4 regions of the Sphingopyxis sp. Geo25 genome follow, and region 3 is predicted to be linked to each of the others. Evidence: predicted binding sites of a transcription regulator. Region 3 holds the regulator's gene; each other region holds the start of a gene.
What was found. Region 3 encodes LexA, which represses DNA repair genes until DNA is damaged. Its sites were predicted from a motif close to GTTCCNCNCTTGTTCT; they were not measured.
Positions count from the first base shown of each region.

Region 1: the regulator LexA is predicted to act here: its motif matches at 2,816-2,831, upstream of QOL68_RS11510 (ImuA family protein).
Region 2: the regulator LexA is predicted to act here: its motif matches at 1,433-1,448, upstream of uvrA (excinuclease ABC subunit UvrA).
Region 4: the regulator LexA is predicted to act here: its motif matches at 1,386-1,401, upstream of recA (recombinase RecA).

Region 1 is NZ_CATKOZ010000003.1:199,408-203,302, forward strand. Features, by position in the region: gene QOL68_RS11500 (efflux RND transporter permease subunit) at 1-1,289, shown strand, start outside; gene QOL68_RS11505 (efflux transporter outer membrane subunit) at 1,286-2,683, shown strand; gene QOL68_RS11510 (ImuA family protein) at 2,836-3,636, shown strand; gene QOL68_RS11515 (Y-family DNA polymerase) at 3,527-3,895, shown strand, end outside.
Region 2 is NZ_CATKOZ010000004.1:192,430-196,324, reverse strand. Features, by position in the region: gene uvrA (excinuclease ABC subunit UvrA) at 1-1,421, opposite strand, end outside; gene QOL68_RS13260 (M13 family metallopeptidase) at 1,655-3,739, shown strand; gene QOL68_RS13255 (BCCT family transporter) at 3,740-3,895, opposite strand, start outside.
Region 3 is NZ_CATKOZ010000001.1:1,251,304-1,255,198, forward strand. Features, by position in the region: gene QOL68_RS06185 (ComEC/Rec2 family competence protein) at 1-1,592, shown strand, start outside; gene lexA (transcriptional repressor LexA) at 1,546-2,223, opposite strand; gene QOL68_RS06195 (molybdopterin molybdotransferase MoeA) at 2,289-3,479, opposite strand; gene moaC (cyclic pyranopterin monophosphate synthase MoaC) at 3,476-3,895, opposite strand, start outside.
Region 4 is NZ_CATKOZ010000001.1:696,442-700,336, reverse strand. Features, by position in the region: gene recA (recombinase RecA) at 229-1,311, opposite strand; gene QOL68_RS03535 (response regulator) at 1,429-1,785, opposite strand; gene QOL68_RS03530 (hybrid sensor histidine kinase/response regulator) at 1,778-3,895, opposite strand, start outside.

The DNA of each region.
Region 1 (3,895 bases), on a different contig from region 3:
CCGGTCAGGGCTTCATCAACCTGGTCGACTGGGACAGCCGGCCAGGCAAGGAAAATACCGCCGACGCGATCGCCGAGCGCACGCGCAAGGCTTTGTCGGGAATTCGCGACGCGCAGGTATTCGCGCTCGTCCCGGGCGCGGTGCGCGGGCTGGGCGATGCGTCGGGCTTTACGATGGAGTTCCAGAACCGCAGCGGGATGAGCCGCGACGAATTCGTCGCCGCGCGGGAGAGATTGCTCGCCGCCGCCAACGCCAATCCGAAGCTCACCTCGGTGCGCCTCTCCGACCTTCCCGACGTCGCGACGCTCAAGATCGACATCGATTCGCAGCGGCTCACCGCTTACGGCCTCACCAACAGCGACGTGAACAACACGCTCGCGACCGCGTGGGGCGGCCGCTACGTCAACGACTTCATCGACAAGGGCCGCGTCAAGCGCGTCTATGTCCAGGGCGACGCGCAATATCGCGCCAAGCCCGAGGATCTCGGCCAATGGTATGTCCGCTCGTCGAACGGCGAGATGTCACCCTTCTCGGCCTTCGCCGACCTCGGCTGGTCGACGACGCCCAGCAGCACCTCGCGCTTTCAGGGTGTCCCCGCCTTCGAAATCTCGGGCCAGCCCGCCCCCGGCACCAGTTCGGGCGAAGCGATGGACGAGATGGAGCGAATGGCGAACGAAATTCCCGGCACCAGCGTCGCCTGGTCGGGCTCCTCCTATCAGGAGCGGCTATCGTCGGGGCAGGCGCCCTTGCTCTATGCGCTGTCGCTGCTCGTCGTCTTCCTCTGTCTCGCCGCGCTTTACGAAAGCTGGTCGATCCCGCTCGCGGTGCTGCTCGTCATTCCGCTCGGCCTCGTCGGCTCGGTGTTCGCGGTGACGCTGCGCGGGCTCGAGAATGACGTTTATCTGCAGATCGGCCTGCTCACCACGATGGGGCTCGCGGCGAAGAATGCGATCCTGATGATCGAATTCGCCGAGCAGGAAGAGAAAAAGGGCAAGCGCGTGATCGAGGCGGCAGTGGAGGCGGCGCGCATTCGTCTGCGTCCGATCCTGATGACGAGTTTCGCGTTCATCTTCGGTGTGCTGCCGCTCGCGATCGCGACCGGCGGCGGCGCGAACAGCCGCGTCGCGATCGGCACCGCGGTGATCGGCGGGATGCTGACCGCCGCGCTGCTTGCGATCTTCTTCATCCCGCTCTTCTTCGTCCTCGTCCGTCGCGGCGTTCGCGACGGGCTCGCGGCGCTGCGCCAACGGTTCGGCAAGAAGGACGGCGGCGCGGAGGTGGCGGCATGAATCGCGCCTCCCTCCTGATCGCGGCCCCGTTGCTCCTGGCCGGCTGCTCGCTCGCGCCGAAGGCGGTGCTGCCCGCGCCGCCGGTGCCGCAGAGCTGGCCCGCGGGCGACGCCTATCTGCTCCAGAGCGAGGCGGCGCTGCCGGTCTTGTCGTACAAGACGGTGTTCACCGACGCGCGGCTGCAGCGCCTCGTCGAACAGGCGCTGGTCAACAACCGCGACCTCCGCGTCGCCTATGCCAATCTCGCCGCCGCGCGGGCGCAGGCGCGCGTCAGCCGCGCCGGGCAGTTCCCCGAACTCGGCGTCAGCGCGGGCGCGGGCTATTCGGACAATGGAGGCACGGGCAGCGGGAGCGGCGATTTCTCGCTGCGCGGCGGGATTACCGCCTTCGAACTCGACCTGTTCGGCCGCCTCGCCAACGCCGCCGAATCCGACCGCAACAGCGCGCTCGCAACCGAGGCGGCATCGCGCACCGTGCGCCTCGCGTTGATTGCGGACCTTGCGAGCGCCTGGGCCACCTATGGCGCCGACCGCGACCTCCTCAAGATCGCCGAGGATACCGCCGCCAACGCGCGCGAAAGCGTCCGTCTGACCAGGGCGCGGCTAGACGGCGGGGTCGCGCCGCGCACCGACCTCAGCCAGGCCGAACAGATCCTCGCCACCGCCGAGGATTCGATCGCACAGCAGAAAACCCTGCTCGCGCAGGACGAGAATCTGATCCGCCTGCTCGTCGGCGCCGAGTTCGACCGTGCGCAGCTCCCCGCTGGCCTCGCCGAAGTGACGCCGGGGATCGTCCAGCTTCCCGCCGGGGTCAGCTCGGAAATCCTGCTTCGCCGTCCCGATGTGATCGAGGCCGAATATCGCCTGCGCGCCGCCAATGCCGATATCGGCATCGCGCGTGCGCGGCTGTTCCCGACGATCTCGCTCACCGGACTGCTCGGCTTCGCGAGCGACGCGCTCGGAAGCCTCTTCGACAGCGGATCGTTCAACTGGTCGGTCGGCGGCGACGCCAGCGCGACGATCTTCGACTTCGGCGGCCGCCGCGCCGGGGTCGATGTGACCAAGGCGCAGCGCGACGCCGCGCTCGCGAGCTACGAGGGCGCGATCCAGACCGCGTTCCGCGAGGTCGCCGATGCGCTCGCGGTGCAGGGGACGATGTCGGAACGCGTCCGCGCCGCCGCTGCCAATACCGGAGCCGCCGCCGATACCGCGATGCTCACCGACGCCCGGTACAAGGGCGGCGTCGACAGCTTCCTTTCCAGCTTGGATGCCCAGCGCAGCCTCTATGCGGCACGGCGAAGCGAGATCGGGACGCAGTTGCTGCTCGTGAGCACGCGCATCGCGCTGTTCCGCGCGCTGGGTGGGGATAGCAACGCGGGCGTTACGGCGCCCTAATAGCCTTTCGTCACCCCGGACTTGATCCGGGGCCCATGCTTCGTCGGAGGAATGGATGCCGGATCAAGTCCGGCATGACGAAATGAACAAGGGTTGAGTCAACTTGACAATCGCCCCCGCTCGCGCGCTAATAGAACAAATCAGGAACATATATGCACGAGTCGTCCCAATCTCTCGCCGGGTTGCGCAAGCATATCGCCCGGCTGGCCGCCGATGGTGGCCAGACAAGCCGCCCGGCCGAAGGCTGGTTGGCGAGCGGACATGCGGGCTTCGACGCCGCGCTGGGGGGCGGGCTTGCCATCGGGCGGACCCATGAATTTTTCGCCGCCGACGCGCTCGACGGGACGAGCGCCGCGGCCTTCGCTGCGCTGCTCGCGCTGCGTACCCCGGGCACGACGCCGCTGATCTGGCTGCGCACCGCTGATGCCGGAGGGCGCGCCGGGCATATTTACGCCCCCGGAATCGCCGAACTCGGCGGCGACCCCGACCGGCTGCTGCTCGTCGAAACCCCCGACCCCAAGATGCTGCTCGCCTGCGCCAACGATGCGATCCGCTGCACCGGATCGGCGGCGGTGATCGTCGAAAGCTGGGGCAAATTCCCCTTGCTCGACCTCACCGCAGGCCGCCGCCTCGCGCTCGGCGCACGCGACGCCGGGACGACGTTGCTGATGCTACGCCTCAATGCGGTCCCGGTTCCGAGCGTCGCCGAGACGCGGTGGAGCGTCGCCGCGGCGGCGTCCCGCGAACTTGAGGCCAATGCGCCGGGGGCACCCGCCTTCGACCTCGAACTGTTGCGCTGGCGCGGCGGCCCTGCGGGCGGCCGCTGGCGACTGGACTGGAACCATGACGACAAAAGTTTCGGGCACAGCCTCGGGGAGCCGACGCTATCTGGCGCTCTTCTTCCCGTACCTGCCCGCCGAGCGGCTCTGTCGCACGGCGCAGCAGCCGCCTGACGCCCCGCTGGTTTTCACCGAGAAGATACGCGGCGCGCTGCGCATCGCGAGCGTGGACGCGCAAGCGCAGGCGGTCGGACTCGCCGTCGGCATGCCGCTTGCGGACGCGCGCGCGCGGGTTCCCGAGCTGATCGCCGTCCAGCACGACCCGGTCGCCGACCACGCCTGGCTCGACCGGCTCGCCTTGGGATGCAACCGCTACACGCCGCTCGTCGCGCTCGACGCTCCCGACGGGCTGATCCTCGACATCGCAGGCGCC
Region 2 (3,895 bases), on a different contig from region 3:
TCGTTCAGCTTCTCGTCGAGCGTGCTGAACCACGCGAGCGCGTCGGCGACCGAGCGCTGCGCCGACATGCTGATATTCTCGCCCGCGATCTTCACCGCCAGCGGTTCGGGGCGCAGCCGCGCGCCGTGGCACGTTTCGCACGGCTGCGCGGTCTGGTACTTGCCCAGCTCCTCGCGCATCCACGCGCTCTCGGTCTGCAGCATCCGGCGGTTGAGGTTGCCGATGACACCTTCGAACGCCTTGTGCGTCGTATAGGTGCGCTTGCCGTCCTTGAAGGTCAGCTCGACCGGCATCCCGCCGGTGCCGTGGAGGATGATCTGCTGCACCGCGCCGGGCAGGTCCTGCCACGGCGTGTCGAGGCTGAAGTCATAGGCTTTGCCCAGGCTTTCAAGCACTTGCATATAATAGGGGGAGGGCGGGTTCGATTTCGCCCACGGCACGACCGCGCCCTTCTTCAGGCTCAGCGCATGGTTGGGGACGACCAGGTCGGGGTCGAACTCGAGCCGCTCGCCGAGGCCGTCGCACGCGGGGCAGGCGCCCTGCGGCGCGTTGAAGCTGAACAGCCGCGGCTCGATCTCGGCGATCGTGAAACCCGACACGGGGCAGGAGAATTTCTCACTGAATATCAAACGGTTGGCCGGTATGCCCGCGCCCTTCATCGCCCCCCCGGCATCCTCCTCCTCCCGCCCCGGCACCGGCCCGTCGGCCATGTCGACATACGCGACACCTTCGGCAAGTTTCAGCGCCGTCTCGAAACTGTCGGCAAGCCGCGTCTCGATCCCCTCGCGCACCACGATGCGGTCGACCACGACCTCGATGTCATGCTTGTACTTCTTGTCGAGCGCCGGCGCGTCCTCGATCTCGTAGAACTCGCCGTCGATGCGGACGCGGGTGAAGCCTTCCTTCTGCCACTGCGCCAGCTCCTTGCGATACTCGCCCTTGCGCCCGCGCACGACCGGCGCGAGCAGATAGGCGCGCGTGCCTTCGGGCAGCTCCATCACCCGGTCGACCATCTGGCTGACATTCTGTGCGCTGATCGGCTCGCCGGTGACGGGCGAATAGGGGATGCCGACGCGCGCCCACAGCAGGCGCATATAGTCGTAGATCTCGGTGACAGTCGCAACGGTCGAGCGCGGGTTTCGGCTCGTCGTCTTCTGCTCGATGCTGATCGCCGGCGACAGCCCGTCGATATGCTCGACGTCGGGCTTCTGCATCATCTCGAGGAACTGGCGGGCATAAGCCGACAGGCTCTCGACATAGCGCCTCTGACCCTCGGCATAGATGGTGTCGAAGGCGAGGCTCGATTTGCCCGAGCCCGACAGGCCGGTGATCACGATCAGGCTGTCGCGCGGCAGGTCGACGTCCACGCCCTTAAGATTATGCTCGCGCGCGCCGCGCACCGAAATATGGGTGAGACTCATGGGAGGGGTATGTTCCAGATTTGTTCTATTGGCGCAAGAGGCGGTTCCGCGCCGGTTCGCCGGTAAGATAGGAGGCCCGGCGCCGCACCGCAATGTGGTGGCATTCCACCAACATGCCAAAGGCTTCGACCAATGCCGGCCGGCTTGCTTGACCCCGTGACGTCGCAGGCGGACAAGAATGGCCATTCGCGCCGCCTCGACCCGGCGGTGCAGAACAATCAGGAGACGGGGTAATGAAAAGCTTTCTAACGAGCGCCGCAGGGCTAGCGATCGCGGCCGCCTTGGCTGCGGCGCCTGCAATGGCGAGCGACAACACAATGTCCGCGACGCTGGTCGCCAAGGCCGATGGCGAAGGGGACGCCGCGGTGAAGGGCGATGCGTCGCTGAAAGCGCTGACCTTTGGGACATGGGGCGTCGACCTTGCCGCGCGCGACACCAATGTGAAACCCGGGGACGACTTCGACAGATATGCGAACGGTGGCTGGTTTGCGCGCACGGAGATTCCGGCCGATCAGGCGTCGGCGGGTGTCGACTATGATGTTTACAACCTGACGCAGCGCCAGCTCGGACAGCTTGTCACTGGAGCTCCCGCGACGACGCAGGTCGGCGGCCTATACCAGAGCTTTATGGATGAGAAGCGGGTCGACGCGCTGGGCGCCAGGCCGCTGATGGCCGACGTCGATGCCGTTGCGGCGATCAAGGACAAGGGCGCGATGGCGCGCTTCATGGGCTCGACGCAGGGGACGTTTGGCGCGACGATCGTCTCCGGCGGCCCCTATGCCGACACAAATGATCCGACGGTGAACGTCCTGTGGCTCGGCCAGGCGGGGCTCGGGCTTCCCGAACGCGACTATTATCTGAACGACAGTTTCAAGACGCAGCGCGATGCCTATCGCGCCTATATCGTGCGAACGATGAAGATGGTCGGCAATGCTGCGCCCGAGAATGCGGCGGATGCGATCATGGGCTTCGAAACCGAGATCGCGAAGGTCAGCTGGGCGATCGCCGACCGCCGCGACATCGGCAAGATCAACAATCCGATGTCGTCGGACGAACTCGCGGCCTTTGCTCCGGGACTCGACTGGAAGGCGTGGTTCGAAGGCGCCGGCATCGGACCGCAGAAGCGGATCATCGTCAACGAGAATACGGCGGTGCGCGACATTGCGGCGCTCTATGCAAGGACGCCGCTCGACACGATCAAGCTGTGGCAGCAATTCCACATCGCCGACAATGCGGCGCCCTATCTCTCCAAGGCATTCGTCGACAGCCGCTTCGAATATACCAAAGTGCTGAGCGGCGTCGGCGAACTTCGTCCGCGCTGGAAGCGCGGGCTGACGCTGGTCGACGGGAGCCTCGGCGAACTGGTCGGCGAAACCTATGCGAGGCAATATTTCCCGGCGAGCGCGAAAGCGAAGATGGAAGCGCTGGTCGCGAATCTGAAGCTCGCGATGGGCGATCGCATCCGCAGCAACAGCTGGATGGCGCCCGAGACCAAGGCGGCGGCGCTCGACAAGCTGGCGAAGATGGACGTCATGGTTGGCTATCCCGACAAATGGCGCGACTATTCGGGGCTCAAGATCGATCCGACCGACCTCTATGGCAATGTGAAGCGCAGCGCGGCGTTCGAATATGCCTATTCGCTGTCAGACCTGAACAAGCCCGTCGACCGCAAGAAATGGTCGATGAACCCGCAGGAGGTGAACGCCTACAACGGCGGTCTCGAGAACAAGATCGTGTTCCCGGCCGGCATACTGCAGGCGCCTTACTTCAGCGAGAGCGTCGACGATGCAGTCAACTATGGCGCGATCGGCGCCGTTATCGGCCACGAGATCTCGCATGGCTTCGACGATCAGGGGCGCAAGATCGACGCCAATGGTGCGGTGCGCGACTGGTGGACCGCGGCAGACGCGGCGCGCTTCGAGGCGCAGGCGAAGGCGTTCGGTGCGCAATACGCGACCTATGAGGCGGCGCCCGGCGCCTTCATCAACCCCGACCTGACGATGGGTGAGAATATCGCCGATCTCGCGGGGCTGGAGATTGCCTATGACGCCTACCACCGCTCGCTGGGCGGCAAGGAGGCGCCGGTGATCGACGGTCTGACCGGCGACCAGCGCTTCTTCCTCGCCTTTGCGCAGGCGTGGCGCGACAAGGCACGCGAGGATTCGATCAAGCAGCAGGTCGCAAGCGATGAACACGCCCCGGCGCGCTGGCGGATCATCGGCCCGGTGCGCAACGTCGATGCCTGGTACAAGGCGTTCAACGTCACGCCCGACAATAAATATTATCTGAAACCCGAGGCGCGCACGCGCATCTGGTGATCAGCCGGAGACGACGGGGGCGACCGCCGGTCGCCCCCGTACCAGCATTGCCGTGAGCGACAGCGCCGCGCCAATGATGACGAACAGCGCGGGAAAGCCGCCCAGTACCGACATCATGCGGATGCCGTCGAGCCCCGAACCCGCGACGAGAACGAT
Region 3 (3,895 bases):
CCGGAAGCTATGATTTTGCGCAGCGGGCGTGGTTCGACCGGATCGGCGCGGTGGGAACGGTGTTGGGCGATGTTTCGCGCGCGCCGGGTGCGGGGCAGGGCAGGCAACCGCTGCGCGCCCGGCTGAGCGAGCATATCCACCGCCAGATCGAGGGTTCGCCGGGCGGGATCGCGGCGGCGCTGGTCACCGGGGACCGGGGGGCGATCTCCGCCGAAGACGAGGAGGCGATGCGACGAAGCGGGCTGGCGCATCTGCTGTCGATCAGCGGGTTGCACGTCACCGCGGTGATCGGGTTTGCCATGCTGTTTGCGCGGCGGCTGTTCGCCCTGAGCCCGCGCCTGGCACTGGGCGGATATGTGCTGCCGGTCGCGGCGGCCGCCGGGGCGCTGGCGGGGGCGGGCTATACGTGGCTAGCGGGCGCCGAGGTGCCGACATTGCGATCGCTGATCGCGGCGCTGCTGGTGCTCGTGGCCTTGCTGATGGGGCGCGAGGCGCTGACCTTGCGGTTGGTCGCGGCGGGCGCCTTGATCGTCCTCGTCTGGCGGCCCGAGTCGCTCGTCGGGCCGAGCTTCCAGCTGAGCTTCGCGGCGGTGACGGCGATCGTCGTGCTGCACGAAAGCCCCGCGATGCAGCGCTTCATGGCGCGGCGCGACGAGGGACTGGTGCGACGCTGGGCGCGCGGGATCGCCGGCCTGCTGGTCACCGGTCTGGTGGTCGAGGTCGCGCTGGCGCCGATCGCATTGTTCCATTTTCACAAGGCCGGACTTTATGGCGCGCTGGCAAATGTCGTCGCGATTCCGCTGACGACCTTCGTTGTCATGCCGTTCGAGGCGCTCGCGTTGCTGTTCGACAGCCTCGGGCTCGGAGCACCCTTCTGGTGGGTTGCCGAGCAGGCCCTGCGAGTCCTGATTGCGCTCGCGCATCAGGTCGCCGACGCGCCGGGTGCAGTCGCTACGCTACCGCGGTTTCCGGCATGGGCGTTTGCGCTGGCGATTGCTGGCGGCTTGTGGATTCTCGTCTGGCAGCGATCATGGCGCTGGTGGGGACTCGCTCCGCTCGTCGCGGGCATGGCGGTGCTCGTCCTGCAGCCGCGCCCCGATTTGCTGATCACTGCCGATGGTCGAAACATCGCCGCTGCTGTGCCCGGCGGCGGTTATGCGCTGCTGCGCGATCGCGCGGGCGATTTCGTCCGCGATACGATGAACGAGGCGGGCGGCAGCGACGCGCCGCTGGGCGCGCTGGCCATGCTCGACCATGTCGCGTGCAATGTCGATTTCTGCCGCTGGGTACAGGAGGGCCGCATCGTCCTCGCCTCACGCGGCCGCGACCGGATCGAGGGAAGCGTGATGGCGCCCGCCTGCGCCGCCGCCGATGTGGTGATCAGCGACCGTTGGCTACCACGCGAATGCGTCGGGCGCTGGCTGACGATCGACCGCGACAGTCTGGCGGAAAGCGGCGGGCTTGCCATCTACCTTGGCGAAAAGCCGAAAGCCGTCGCCGCGCTGACGGCGGGCGACGGCCATCCGTGGCGCAATGCGCCGCAGGTCAGTGGTAACGACGAAGCAGTCCCGAAAGCCGCCCTTGCACAATGACGCGCCCAGCTTCGTAGCGCTGGGGTTCGTACGAACTGTTTGCAGGATCGAGCCGGATCATCTTGCCTTCGCGGCGGAAGAATTTGAGCGTCGCATCCTGTCCGTCGACGAGCGCGACGACGATATCGCCCTCGCGAGCGGTGCTGACCTTCTGGATCAGCGCATAGTCGCCGTCGAAAATCCCCGCCTCGACCATCGAATCGCCCGAAACCTCGAGCGCGTAATGTTCGCCGGCGCCGAGCAGCGCGGCGGGAACCGCGAGCTGGTTGTGATCCTCGAACGCCTCGATCGGGACGCCAGCCGCGATCTTCCCGTGCAGCGGCACTTCGACGATATCGTTCGCGGCAATCGGTTTGAGCGAGGGGGCGGGCTTGCGGAGCGGAACGACATTATCGTTGCGCACGGGCGTCTTGGCCGCCTCGGGCACCTTCAGCACCTCGAGCGCGCGGGCGCGGTTGGGCAGGCGGCGGAGAAAACCCCTTTCTTCCAAAGCGCTTATCAGGCGATGGATACCCGATTTCGACTTCAGGCCCAGCGCTTCCTTCATTTCCTCGAACGACGGCGAAATGCCGCTCGCGTCAAGGCGCTGCTGGATGAAGTGGAGCAGTTCGTGCTGCTTCGCGGTCAACATCGCTTGTTCTCCATGATGTCAGTTCCGGACATAGGGAGAACGATAGTGGAACAAACCGGAACTTGTCAAGCGATAGCGATATAGTCCGCTGGTTCACCCACCAAGCGCGCCGGCGCAGCGATGTCGCGGATCACCAGCGCGTTCGCTTCGGCGAGCGGCACGGTGCGGCCGCTGTCCTGTCCGTCGAAGACCGAGAGCAAGCCGCCCTCCAGCCGTGCGCGGAGATAGTCGCGCCGCTTGCCGCCGGGGCCGAGCGCGGCGGCGAGCGGAGCTTGCCGAACCTCGGGTAACGGCGCGTGCGCCCCGGCGAGGTGGCGAACGAGGGGGAGGAGGAACAGCGTCGCGGTGACAAAGGCGGACGAGGGATTGCCGGGCAGGCCGAGCAATATGGCGTCGTCGATGCGGCCGGCAATCAGGGGCTTGCCCGGGCGCATCGCAATCTTCCAGAAATCGAGGGAGCCGCCAGCGTCCTCAAGCGCGCCGCGGACATGATCATGATCGCCGACGGAGGCGCCGCCGACGGTCACGATGACGTCGTGACGTCGCGCCAGGTCCCTGAGAACACGCGATATCATCAGCCGGTCATCGCGAATGTGCAAAGGCAGCGAGACGTCGGCGGGCTCGGTCCCGAGCATCGCCGCGAGCATTGTGCCGTTGCTGTCCGGGATCTGGCCGGGCGCGAGCGCGTGGCCCGGCTGGACGAGTTCGTCGCCGGTGGTGATGATCGCGACGCGCGAACGGGTGCCTACCGGCAACTGCGCGGCGCCGCTCATGATCGCGGCGGCAATGACGCCGGGCGTGACGCGGGTTCCGGCGGCGAGAAGGCGCGCGCCCGTCGGAAAGTCGCTCGCGCGCGACCGGACGTGCTGGCCGGGCCGGATCTCGTCAGCGGTGGCGAGACGCAAATGCGTGCCCTCGGTAATGGCATCCTCCTGGATAACGATCGTGTCGGCGCCCTCGGGAAGCATCGCGCCGGTGAAGATGCGCATCGCCTCGCCGGGGCCGACGCGCTGGAGCGGCGTGCTGCCCGCAGCGATTTCGCCGGTCACCGCCCACGGGCCGGGCAGGTCGGCGGCGCGGATTGCGTAGCCATCCATCGCCGACAGGTCGGCCGAAGGCTGGTCGCGTTGGGCGAGGATATCCTGCGAAAGATATCGACCAAAGGACCGGGAAAAGATGACATTCTCGCTACCGAGCGGCCCTCGCAGGGCCAGCAGCCGGGCCTGCGCCTCCTCGACCGGGAGCAGGCCGCTCATTCGGCGCGCCAGTCGCCCGAGCGACCGCCGCTCTTTTCGAGCAGGCGGATATCGCCGAGGATCATCGCGCGGTCGAGCGCCTTCGCCATGTCGTAAAGCGTCAGGAGCGCAACCGATGCAGCCGTGAGCGCCTCCATTTCGACGCCGGTCGGGCCGGTCGTCGCGGCGGTTGCGCGCACGGCGATGCCGGTGCTTTCCCACGCGAACTCGACCGACACTTTAGAGAGCGCGAGCGGGTGGCAGAGCGGAATGAGATCGGCCGTGCGCTTGGCGGCCATGATCCCGGCAATACGCGCGGTTGAGAGGACGTCGCCCTTGGGCGCGTCGCCGCTGCGGATCGCGTCGAGCGCATCGGCTGACATCGTGATCCGGCCGCCCGCGACGGCGCGGCGCCCGGTGGCGGGCTTGGTCCCGAC
Region 4 (3,895 bases), 550 kb from region 3:
TGTAGCCGCTGGCGAAGGTCGCGCAAGGCGCTGCTGGTTGAGAATTGGCTCAGGCAAATCGCCATTCCCTGATCACCGGCGAGCAATGGACGGCGGGCGGGCCGACCTGCAGGAGAGGGGCTGCGCAGGTACGGTGCGGTCGCAAGGAGACCGCGGGGCCCGCCGCCGTCGGCTGGCCGGTTTCTCCCGAGATCGGGGAAACCGGCCGGATGGCGTCAGTAGCGGCGATCAAAGCTCGCCATCGTCGCCTTCGTCATCGGGGCCGGCCATCATCTCTTCGGCCACCGCGTCGGTACGGCTACGGATCGCGCTTTCGAGGCGCTGCATCAGCTCGGGATTTTCGGTCAGGAAATTCTTCGCATTCTCGCGGCCCTGTCCGATGCGGATCGAATCATAGCTGAACCAGGCGCCCGACTTTTCGACGAGCCCCGCCTTGACACCGAGGTCGAGGATCTCGCCGATCTTCGAAATGCCCTGTCCGTACATGATGTCGAACTCGACCTGCTTGAACGGCGGTGCGACCTTGTTCTTCACGACCTTCACCTTGGTGGTGTTGCCGACGATCTCGTCGCGATCTTTGATCTGGCCGGTACGGCGGATGTCGAGACGCACCGATGCATAGAATTTGAGCGCGTTGCCGCCGGTCGTGGTTTCGGGATTGCCGTACATCACGCCGATCTTCATGCGCAGCTGGTTGATGAAGATCACCATGCAGCGCGAACGGCTGATCGAACCGGTGAGCTTGCGCAGCGACTGCGACATCAGGCGCGCCTGAAGCCCGACGTGGCTGTCGCCCATCTCGCCCTCGATCTCCGCCCGCGGAACGAGTGCGGCGACCGAGTCGACGACGAGCACGTCGATCGCATTCGAGCGCACGAGCGTGTCGACGATTTCGAGCGCCTGCTCGCCGGTATCGGGCTGCGACACGATCAGCTCGTCGATGTCGACGCCCAGCTTCCGCGCATAGACGGGGTCGAGCGCGTGTTCGGCGTCGACGAAGGCCGCGGTGCCGCCCATCTTCTGCGCCTCGGCGATGCAGTGCAGCGCCAGCGTGGTCTTGCCCGAGCTTTCGGGGCCGTAGATTTCGATGACGCGTCCGCGCGGCAAGCCGCCGACGCCGAGCGCGATGTCGAGGCCGAGCGAGCCGGTCGAGATCGCCTCCACCTGCATCGCTTCCTTCGAGCCCAGCTTCATTACCGAGCCCTTGCCGAACGCGCGATCGATCTGCGCGAGCGCGGCGTCGAGCGCCTTCTGCCTGTCCGTTCCGTTCACTGATTTCCCCGATTCGACGAGTGACAATTGTCCGGCCATGACCGTCCCTTTCCAGCTCTAGAGCGACGGCAGAAGCATCGCAATGGCAGACTATGTGCCATATTTGTTCTCATGGAACAAGTGGGGAACAAAGAAAAATCGAAGGGGAAGAAATGCTCAGTTTTCGGCCGAAAATTCGTCCAGAACCGCTTCGATATCGCTGATCCGGAACGGCTTGGCGACCAACCGCCGGTGCGCATGTTCCGCCGGAATGATGTCGCCGCCGCCCGAGGTGAAGGCAAAAGGAATCCCGCGCGCGGCCAGTGCATCGGCGATCGGCCAGCCCTTTTCGTCGCCAAGGTTGATGTCGACGAGCGCACCGCCGATCGCTTCGGCGGCGATGATCGCCAGCGCCTCTTCATTCGTCGTCGCCTGCGCGGGTTCAGGCAGGCCGAGCGCGTCGAACATGTCGACGAGCATCATGCCGATCAGCACATCGTCCTCGACGAGCAGAATGCGATTCGCGTCAGCCATCGGACGCCCGATGCGCCGCATTGTCGAGCGCCGCCGACACCGCCTCGGCAAGCTGCGCGACCGAGAAGGGCTTGGGCAGGAAGGCGACGTCGTCGATGTTGATCGACTGACGAAGCTGCTCCTCGGCATAGCCCGACATGAACAGGACCGGCAGCGCCGGCCGCTTCTTGCGCATCTCGCGCACCATCGCGGGCCCGTCCATCGTCGGCATCACGACGTCGCTGACGACGAGATCGACCTTTTCCATCCCGGCGAAACGTTCCAAGCCCTCTTCTCCCTGCGATGCAGTGAAGACCGTATAACCCGCACGGGCCAGGGCTCGTTCCGCGACAGCACGCACCATATCCTCATCCTCGACGAGGAGAATGGTACCCGTGCCCCACTGGCTCTTTTTCGGCTTCGGCACCGGCGTGGGCGTCGCCGGTGCGCCGTGCTCGGCGCGGTGGACGGGGAGGTAGATGGTGAAGCTGGTTTTGCCGGGCTTGCTGTCGGCAAAGATGAAGCCTGCCGACTGCTTGATGATGCCATAGACGGTCGACAGCCCGAGCCCGGTGCCCTTGCCGACGTCCTTCGTCGTGAAGAAGGGCTCGAAGATCTTCGGCAGCACGTCGGCGGGGATGCCGGTGCCGGTGTCGCTGACCTTCAGCGCGCTATAGTCGGCGGGCGGCATGAACTCGCTGCCCATCTGGCGCACGTCGGCCGCCGATACCGGATAGGTCTCGATCGTCAGCGTCCCGCCGCCGGGCATCGCGTCGCGCGCATTGACCGCAAGGTTGATGATCACCTGTTCGAGCTGCCCAGGATCGGCACGCACCGCGCCGAGCCCGCGGCCGTGATGGACCGACAACTGGACGGTATCGCCGATCAGACGTTTCAGAAGATGCGACACCTCCGAAATGACGTCGGGCAGTTGCAGGATCTGCGGGCGCAGCGTCTGCTGGCGCGAGAAAGCAAGCAATTGCCGGGTCAGGCTGGCGGCGCGGTTCGCGTTGCTGCGAATCTGCTGGATGTCGTCATAGTCGCTGTCGCCGGGCGTGTGACGCATCAGCATCAGGTCGCAGCTTCCGAGCACCGCGGTCAGGATATTGTTGAAGTCGTGCGCGACGCCGCCCGCAAGCTGGCCGACCGCCTGCATCTTCGACGCCTGCGCGACCTGCCGCTTGAGCCGCGATTCCTCGCTCGAATCCTTGAGGCTGAGCAGCACCGCCGCCTCGCCGAGCCCGCGCACGCCGACGACGCGCATCGACACCGGATCGTCACCCTGCCCGACCAGCCGGATCGACAAGTCGCCGCCGACCTGTTGCCCACTGCTGTGGCGCCGGATCATGTCGGCGAGCGGCCCCTTGTCCTCGCCGACGACAAGGTCGCCGGGATAGCGCGGCATGCGGCCGTCGCCGACATTGCCAGCGCGCTTGAACGCGCGGTTCATGTAGAGAAACCGGCCGTCGCGATCGACCAGCGCGAGCCCGAACGGCAGCAGCGAAAGCAAGGTTTCGACATAAGCCTGCGCAGTGCCGCGATCGGCCGGCCCGATCTCCTCGTCGAGCATCGTCAGCAGCACCGGTCCGTGGGTATCGGCGGGGGCGAGCGGGATCTGGATCATCCGCACCGGCGTCGCGCGGTCGCCCTCGCGCGCGAAATAGAGTGAACCCGCTTCGTCGAGCCGCAGCATCGCCGACACGTCGCGCCCGACATAATGCGCCTGATCAGCCTCATCGAGCGCGCGGAGCAGAAAGGCGCGGTTTGCGGAGCGGAGCCGCCCCTCGGCGCTGACGAGCGCCGCCATCACGCCCGCCTGCGCGAGCGTCAGGCCCGCCGGCCCGTCGAGATGGCGGACGATCTCGGTCGCAAGATCGATCCGCTCGTTTGCCGAAAAGCGCCAGACAAGATAATCCTCGGCCTGCCCGGTACGGAAAATATGCGCGCGAAGCTGCAACGGCCCGACGGCGATATCGTCGGCGACCCCCTCGCCGTCGCGCCATGCGGTGCGGCCGGCGTTCTTCAATGCCTCGGCGCCGCGTGCATCGACCGGCAGACCCGGCGGGGTGACGAACCCGCCGAACCATGTCGCGAACAGATCGTTGGCGCATACCAGCCGTCCGCCGCGATC